DNA from 2 places in the Paraburkholderia sp. CNPSo 3076 genome. Region 1 is predicted to be linked to the other one. Evidence: riboswitches for the same ligand, from Rfam matches in the RefSeq annotation. Region 1 holds a riboswitch; the other holds the start of a gene.
The links. Region 1 has a riboswitch for thiamine pyrophosphate ahead of thiC (phosphomethylpyrimidine synthase ThiC). Riboswitches for the same ligand answer to the same signal wherever they lie in the genome.
Positions count from the first base shown of each region.

Region 2: linked by a shared signal. The riboswitch ahead of M3A49_RS34250 (FAD-dependent oxidoreductase) and the one ahead of thiC (phosphomethylpyrimidine synthase ThiC) in region 1 are both predicted to bind thiamine pyrophosphate.

Region 1 covers NZ_JAPMAL010000002.1:276,119-280,314, reverse strand. The annotation lists gene thiC (phosphomethylpyrimidine synthase ThiC) at 154-2,085, opposite strand; TPP riboswitch at 2,188-2,317, opposite strand; gene M3A49_RS03560 (GreA/GreB family elongation factor) at 2,415-2,822, opposite strand; gene M3A49_RS03555 (EamA family transporter) at 3,607-4,196, shown strand, end outside.
Region 2 covers NZ_JAPMAL010000038.1:36,164-40,359, forward strand. The annotation lists gene M3A49_RS34240 (SDR family NAD(P)-dependent oxidoreductase) at 1-86, opposite strand, end outside; gene M3A49_RS34245 (ABC transporter ATP-binding protein/permease) at 83-1,840, opposite strand; TPP riboswitch at 2,151-2,265, shown strand; gene M3A49_RS34250 (FAD-dependent oxidoreductase) at 2,523-3,671, shown strand; gene thiS (sulfur carrier protein ThiS) at 3,714-3,911, shown strand; gene M3A49_RS34260 (thiazole synthase) at 3,990-4,196, shown strand, end outside.

The DNA of each region.
Region 1 (4,196 bases):
ACGCCGCACCTTCGATATCCTCATCCTAGCCATGCGACCCGTATCCGGGTGTGTGCGCTTGTCAGAGAGTTGTGGGAGTCGTTAGAAAATGTTTCGGCGGACGGCGTGCGCCCGCCGGGGCGAAGTAGCCCTGAGTCAGCCCGAAGTCGGCGCTTATTGGCGTTGATAGATTTCGGCGCCCTGCTTGATGAACTCGACCGCCTTCACTTCCATGCCCTTCTTCAGAGCCTCGTCGTCGCTCACGCCTTGCTTCGCAGCGAAGTCGCGCACGTCCTGGGTGATCTTCATCGAGCAGAAGTGCGGGCCGCACATCGAGCAGAAGTGCGCGACCTTGGCCGAGTCCTTGGGCAACGTTTCGTCGTGGAACTCGCGTGCCTTGTCCGGGTCGAGGCCGAGGTTGAACTGGTCGTCCCAGCGGAACTCGAAGCGCGCCTTCGACAATGCGTTGTCGCGCACCTGCGCGCCCGGATGACCCTTCGCAAGATCGGCCGCATGCGCGGCGAGCTTGTACGTGATGATGCCTACCTTCACGTCGTCCTTGTTCGGCAGGCCCAGGTGTTCCTTCGGCGTGACGTAGCAGAGCATGGCCGTGCCAAACCAGCCGATCATCGCGGCGCCAATGCCAGAGGTGATGTGGTCGTAGCCCGGCGCGATGTCGGTGGTGAGCGGCCCGAGCGTGTAGAAGGGCGCTTCCTGGCACCAGTCGAGCTGGAGATCCATGTTCTCCTTGATGAGCTGCATCGGCACGTGGCCCGGGCCTTCGATCATCACCTGCACGTCGTGCTTCCACGCGATCTGCGTGAGCTCGCCAAGCGTCTTCAGTTCGCCGAGCTGCGCTTCGTCGTTGGCGTCGTAGATCGAGCCGGGACGCAGGCCGTCGCCGAGCGAGAAGCTCACGTCGTATTCCTTCATGATTTCGCAGATCTCTTCGAAATGCTCGTAAATGAAGGACTCCTTGTGATGCGCGAGGCACCACTTGGCCATGATCGAGCCGCCGCGCGAGACGATGCCCGTCATGCGGTTCGCGGTGAGCGGCACGTATTGCAGCCGCACGCCCGCGTGAATCGTGAAGTAGTCCACACCCTGCTCAGCCTGCTCGATGAGCGTGTCGCGGAACATTTCCCACGTGAGGTCTTCGGCCTTGCCGTTGACCTTTTCGAGCGCCTGGTAGATCGGCACCGTGCCGATCGGCACCGGCGAGTTGCGGATGATCCACTCGCGCGTTTCGTGAATATGCTTGCCGGTCGAGAGGTCCATGACCGTGTCGCCGCCCCAGCGGATCGCCCACGTCATCTTGTCGACTTCTTCGCCGATCGACGAGGTGACCGCCGAATTGCCGATGTTCGCGTTGATCTTCACGAGGAAGTTGCGGCCGATGATCATCGGCTCGCTTTCCGGGTGGTTGATGTTCGCGGGAATGATCGCGCGGCCGCGCGCGATTTCGTCGCGCACGAACTCGGGCGTGATTTCCTTCAGCGCGTTCTCGCCGAAGGCGGCTGCGCCGAACGCCTGGCCCGGATGCTGGCGGCCCATCATCGCGGCGAGCTTCGCGCCGTTCGGGCCGCTGGCCTTGAGACTTTCCAGATACTCGGCGCGGCGCTGGTTCTCGCGAATCGCGATGTATTCCATCTCCGGCGTGATGATGCCCTGACGCGCGTAGTGCATCTGCGTGACGTTCTTGCCGGCCTTCGCGCGGCGCGGCGTGCGGTGCAGGCCGGGGAAGCGCAGCTCGGCCGTCGCGGGGTCGGCGGCGCGCTCGCGGCCGTACTCGGAGGAAAGGCCCGGCAGCGCTTCGGTGTCGCCGCGCTTTTCGATCCAGTTCTGACGCAGCGCGGGCAAGCCTGCGCGAATGTCGATCTTCGCTTCAGGGTCGGAGTACGGACCCGACGTGTCGTAGACGTAGATCGGCGGATTCTTCTCGCCGCCGAAGCCCGTGGGCGTATCCGCCTGCGTGATCTCGCGCATCGGCACGCGGATATCGGGCTGCGAACCGGTCACGTAGATCTTGCGGGAATTGGGCAGCGGCGCGATCGCGGCTTCGTCGACGTGCGCGTTGGCGGAAATGAACTTGGGATTCGCGTTCATGCGTCTCTCTCCATGCAAAGCAAAGTGGGAACAGCGGCTTAGCAGGAGACGAGACGGAACGTGGACGGACTTCGCTGTGATGAGGTGAGGCGTTGAGCGATGTTGCGAAGTCCGGACGCTTCCCTGCGCTGGCATTATCCAGATCAGGTTCAAAGGGTATTTCTCACCCGCGAAATACGCTGCACGACTTTCGTTCGATGCGGCGCATGACGCAGGACCCCCGCGTAAGCAAGGCCAAACAATACACCGTGCTGCGACGATCTGGCAAGTGCCAACTCGCGTGCAATGTGCCAGGCGCGGTTTGGCGTGGTGAGTCGTGTATGCGGAACTTACAGGGTGAAATCCTTCGAGGCTTCGGGCTGAAACAGGATACGTTCGATCTTCAGCGTTTCGACCGCGCCGCCCGGCGTCGTGAAGCGCACGGCGTTGCCGCGCTTCGCGCCGAGGAGCGCGAGACCCGCGGGCGAGAACACGTTCAGGCGCCCGGCGTGGACGTTCGCCTCATGTGGATAGACGACGGTGTACGTGAGGGATGCGCCGTTGCGCTCGTCCACGAGCGTGACCTGCGAGTTCATCGTCACGACGTTGGCGGCCATGTCACGCGCCTCCACGATCACGGCGTGTTCGAGCAGCTCGTCGAGCATGGTCTGTCGCGCGGGGGAGGCGCCGGGTTCGGCGGCGCATTTTTCGAGGCGGGCAACATCGAGTTCGGTGAAGTAACGGATTTTCTTTGACATGGCAGTTCTCCTTGCGATCCAGAAAAGATTCGAGGTAACGGCGAGGGCTGGCGGGCGAAAGCGCGCATTCTGGCGCGGGCCGCAGCGGGGCGCAACGGATTGGCCCGGAGCCCGACCGAACGGCTCCGATGGGTTGGGGGAGGCGGGTTCAGTGCGGACGCCGGGCGGCGTAGAGCGGGGCGGACAGGGACGGCAGGGCGCGCGCTCGGGTGTCGAGAGACCACGGCGTCGTTCGCTCGCGCTCTGCGCGTGAGCGCGCCGGCGCGCCCCGCGAATGGCGCGGCGGCAAGGCGGATGCGGGGCGCGAAACGAGCGAAAGCATGGCGAGTGGCGTGTACGAAACCCGATTGATGAAAGTTAAACGAAAGGTTGTGTCATGCTAGCACGATCCAACAAGCGTGGCGTGACGCGGTCGGCGAACGTCGATATGGTGCGCGATCGGCCGTCCTGGCTTGCGTCGCTCCCACTGTGACGCGCACGCAACGAATCGCCGCGCATAAAGCATCCTGAAAGCCTCCGCAACGCCCGGCGTTGTTGCATAATGCGCTTCGCCCGTCCCGGGTGTCCTTCGTACCCCGTCTTTTTTCGCGTTCTTGCGCATCTGCACCATGCCGTCGAGCTTTACCCGTCCCGCCGCCTTGCCGTCGGGGCGCCGCGGTCCCCTTTCATCATATGCCGCGGTGAAATGACGATGCCTCCCCGTTTGCCTTCCCGCGTGAGCACTCAATCTTTTCTCGCCGGAGCCCAGCAGGCTGCTGCCGCGCTATGGCGTTTTGCGCGCACCGTGCGGCTGCCGCAATCGCGCTCCGGGCGCGTCGCGCTCTCGCTCGCCGTCGTCTACTTCGTCTGGGGCTCGACGTATCTCGGCGTGAAGGTCGCGCTCGATTCGTTCCCGCCGCTCTTGCTCTCCGGTTTGCGCAATCTGTTCGCCGGGATCGGCCTGTTCGTCTTCACCATGCGCCGGCGGCCCGTCATGCCTACGCTGCTCGAAGTGCGCAACGCAGGCGTGGTGGGCACGCTGCTCGTGGGCCTGTCGAGCGGCATGCTTGCCTACGGCATGCGTACCGTGGGCACCGGCAAGGCGGCCGTGATGGTCGCCACGGTGCCGCTGTTCGCGACCGTGATTTCGGCGGTCACCGGCCGGCGCGTGGCGAAGGCCGAATGGGCCGCGGTCGCGCTCGGCCTCGTCGGTATCGCCATCCTGAGCCATGGCGGCGCCGCGTCCGGGTCGGCGGGCGGCAGCCTCGCGATTCTGTGCGGCGCGCTCTTCTGGGCAATCGGTGCGCATCTGGCGGGCAAGCTCACGTTGCCGACCGATCTCTTCGTCGCGACGGCGCTGCAGATCGGCCTCGGCGGCGCCATTTCGACGGCGGT
Region 2 (4,196 bases), on a different contig from region 1:
GGCGCCGAGATGCGCCGCGCGAGCGCTGCGCCGATACCCGAGCCCGCGCCCGTGATCAGCACGACGCGCGCCGCGCTTGCGCTCACGCGGCAACCCGCTCTTCGGGCATGCGCTCGATCTCGAGCGTGTCGTGGTGGTACGCCGCGAGCGACTCGCGGTGGGCGACGCTCACGATCGCCGCTTTCGGCAGGCGCTCCATGAACAGCTTGTAGAGCCGGCTTTCGTTGTCGGGATCGAGCGCGCTCGTCGCTTCGTCGAGGAACAGATAGTCGGGCTTGTGCAGCAGTACGCGCGCGCCCGCGAGGCGTTGCTGCTCGCCCGGCGAGAGCACGCGCGACCAGTGCGCCGATTCGGCGAGACGATCCATGTACTCTTCGAGGCGGCAGGCGCGCAGCGCTTCGCGGCAGTCTTCGTCGCTGTAGTCGTCGGCGGGCGAAGGGTAGGTGAGCGCCGCCTTGAGCGTGCCGATGGGCAGATAGCTCTGCTGCGGGATGAACATCATGCGCGCATCCACAGGCGCGTCGATCGAGCCCTCGCCGAATGGCCAGAGGCCCGCGAGCGCGCGTATCAGCGTGCTCTTGCCCGCGCCCGAGGGGCCGCGCACGAGCCAGCGCGAGCCCGGCTTGATGGCGATGTCGCGCACTTCGGAGAGCGGCGTGCCGTTGGGCAGCGAGAGCTTGAGATGTTCGGTGGCGAGTTCGTTGTTGTCGATGAAGTGCAGGTTGATGCCGCCATGCTCGGTGGCGGGCGAGACCGATTCCTTCAGGCGCGGCGAGTGCACGACACGCACGAATTCTCGCAGACGATTCACGGTAGCGCGCCATTCGACCAGCGTGGAGTAACTGTTGATGAACCACGAGAACGAGTCGCTCACGGTGCCGAACGCCTGCGAGATCTGCATCAGCACGCCGAACGTGAAGGCGCCCGCGAAGTAGCGCGGCGCGGCCACCACGAGCGGGAAGATGATGGCGATCTGGCCGTAGAAGCTCAGCACGAAGGTGAGGCGCTTCGTGTACTTCATCACGCGCCACCAGTTGTCCTTGATGTGCGCGAAGAGGCCTTGCGCGTTGCCGCGCTCGGTGTCCATGCCGTCGTAGAGGGCGATCTGCTCGGCGTTTTCGCGCAGGCGGATCAGGCCGAAGCGGAAGTCCGCTTCCACCTTTTGTTGCTGGTAGTTGATCGACACGAGCGGGTGGCCGACCTTCTGGATCACGAGCGAGCCGAACACCGCATAGAGCGCGGCAGCCCAGACCATGTAGCCCGGAATCGCGAGCGGCTGGCCGCCCAGCGTGACAGTGAGCGCGCCCGCGAGCGTCCACAGGATCGTGATGAACGAGATGAGCGTGACGACCGTGGAGAGCAGATCGAGCGTGAGCGAGAGCGTGGTCGTGGCGAACGACTGGAGGTCGTCGCTGATCCGCTGGTCGGGGTTGTCGGCGAGGCGGTCGCGCTCGATGCGGTAGAACGCGCCCTTGCCGAGCCACTCGCTCAGGAACCGCGTGGTGAGCCACTGACGCCAGCGAAAGCCGAGCATCTGACGCAGATAGCGGCCATACACCGCGAGGATGATGAAGCCGAACGCCAGTTCGGTGAAGGTCATCAACAGCGGCGGGAAGCGCTTGACGTCCTTGGCCTGCAACGCGTTGTAGAACTCCGCGCTCCAGCCGTTCAGGCGCACGTTGATCCACACGACGAGCAGGTTCATCACGATGATCGCGACGAGCAGGCCCCAGGCGATCCAGCGTTCCTCGGAGACCCAGTAGGGCTTGATCAGGCTCCACGCGGTGATCTTCTGATGCTCGTTCTGATCGGGCGTGGCGCGGGCAGGTTGGTTGGTCATGTGCGTCCTGAAGGTGTGGCGGCCCGCTGGGGGCATGCGCTGCGCGCCGCACGGCGGCAGCGTTGCAGCGATTTTTGCAGCGATTCTGTCGTCGGGCGCTTAAGTGAGTCTTAACGGGGCACAGGCGGAGTCAAAACTGGCGCCTGGCGTGGAGACAAAAGCGCACGCCGGCGCCGCCGTAGCGTGGCGCCCATTGTCTCACCGCGCGGGCCTGCGAGGCGAAAGAGGCGGGTTCAGGGCATTGTGCCAGACCAGCACCCCGGCTCCGCCGAGGTTTGCGGGCCGCGCGCGTTTTGTGGTCTAATCGTCGTTGACGAAACAGGGGTGCTTCACCGGTATGCCGGGCATGCCGCCAGTGAGGCTGAGAGAAACCCTTTGCACCCGATCCGGGTAATACCGGCGCGGGAAGTTTCCAGAAAGTCTTGGCCGGCGCCCAGCCTGGTTTTTTCAAGGAGGGGGCGCCAGGTTTCCCGCCGGGCTGCGCTTTGGGCGCATGGGTTCGTACGAATTCCGCGAATTTTGTACAGGGCCGTCTGCGCCGCTTAGCCTCCACGGTCGGCCTTGCCAGCCGGTTTCGTCCTTGGGTACGTCTGCTGCTGCCGTACGGAAAGGATACGATGACCGCCTATTCTCTTTGTTCCCCGATTCTTATCGCGTTCGCCTTGCGTGACGGAGCGTCGTCATGAGCCGCGCCCGCAACCCTAACGTGGGCAGCGTGCCCGACTTCGCCGTGCTCGGCGGCGGCCTGAGCGGCCGGCTCGTCGCATGGCGTCTGGCCGGCGAGGGCCATCGCGTCGCGCTTTACGAGCGCGGCGGCCCCGAAGGCGGCGAAGCCGCGGCCTGGGTCGCGGCGGCCATGCTTGCGCCGCTCGCGGAGGCCGCCGTCGCCGAACTGCTCATCACCGAGCTTGGCGTCGCGTCGCTCGAATCCTGGCCGCGCATCCTGGCCGAGCTGCCGGAGCCCGTGTTCTTCCAGCGCAACGGCACGCTCGTGGTCTGGCATAGCGCCGATCGCACCGAAGCGCCGCTCTTCGAGCGCCGCGTGCGCGCCAACGCGCCGCGTTCGCTCGCCGATGCAAACTTCATCGCGCTCGCCGGTGCGCAGCTCGACGCCGCCGAACCGGCGCTCGCCGGGCGCTTCGCGCACGGCTGGCTGCTCGAAGGCGAAGGCCAGCTCGACAATCGCCAGGCCCTGGCTGCACTGGCGGCGGGGCTCGCCACGCGCGGCGTGGAAACCCACTGGCACACCACGGTCGACGAGGCCAATCCGCCGCCCGCGCGCGTGACGATCGACTGCCGCGGGCTGGGCGCCAAACCTGCGCTGCCGGGTTTGCGCGGCATTCGCGGCGAAGTCGCGCGCGTGCACGCGCCGGGCATCACGCTCACGCGCCCGGTGCGGCTCCTGCATCCGCGCTATCCGCTCTATATCGCGCCCAAGGAACACGATGTCTTCGTGATCGGCGCGACCGAGATCGAAGGCGAGGACCGTTCGCCCGTGAGCGTGCGCTCGGCGCTCGAACTGCTGAGCGCGGCGTTTGCGGTGCATCCGGCGTTCGGCGAGGCGCGCATCCTCGAGTTGAACACGCAGTGCCGCCCGACGCTGCCCGACCATCGCCCGGCGCTCATCTGGGACGGCAAGACCACGCTGCGCGTGAACGGCCTCTATCGGCACGGCTTCATGATCGCGCCGGAAGTCGCCGACGAAGCCGCGCGCTTCGCCGAGGCGCTGCTCGACGCCCGCGTGAGCGATGCCGATTCCTTCGAGGCGCTGCGCCGCGCGTCGCGCTGGGGCGACATGCTGCACGCGCAGGGCGCGCACGAGCCGGCCTGACGCCGCACCAGAAACAATCCGCAGTTTGAGAACGTATTTGCCATGGACATTCATATCAACCAGAAGCCGATCACGCTGCCCGAGGGCGCGACTGTCGCCGATGCGCTCGCCGCATTCGGCGCGCGTCCGCCGTTCGCCGTCGCCCTGAACGGCGATTTCGTGGCGCGCACCCAGCATGGCGCGCGCTCGCTCCAGGCGGGGGACCGCCTCGACGTCGTGAGCCCCGTGGCCGGCGGCTGAGCCTCGCTCGCCCAAGCCACCGGTTGCGCGCATCGCATGTATCGCGAGCGCGTTCACGACACCGCCAAGGATTCCTACATGACCACCACATCCACCGCCGACGCGCTCACGCTCTACGGCGAAACCTTCGCGAGCCGCGTGCTGCTCGGCACGTCGCGTTATCCTTCGCTGCAGTCGCTCGCCGACTCGATGGCCGCCGCGCGCCCCGGCATGATCACCGTCGCGCTGCGCCGCCAGATGAACGAGGGCACCGCCGAAGCCGGCTTCTTCGACCTGCTCAAGCGC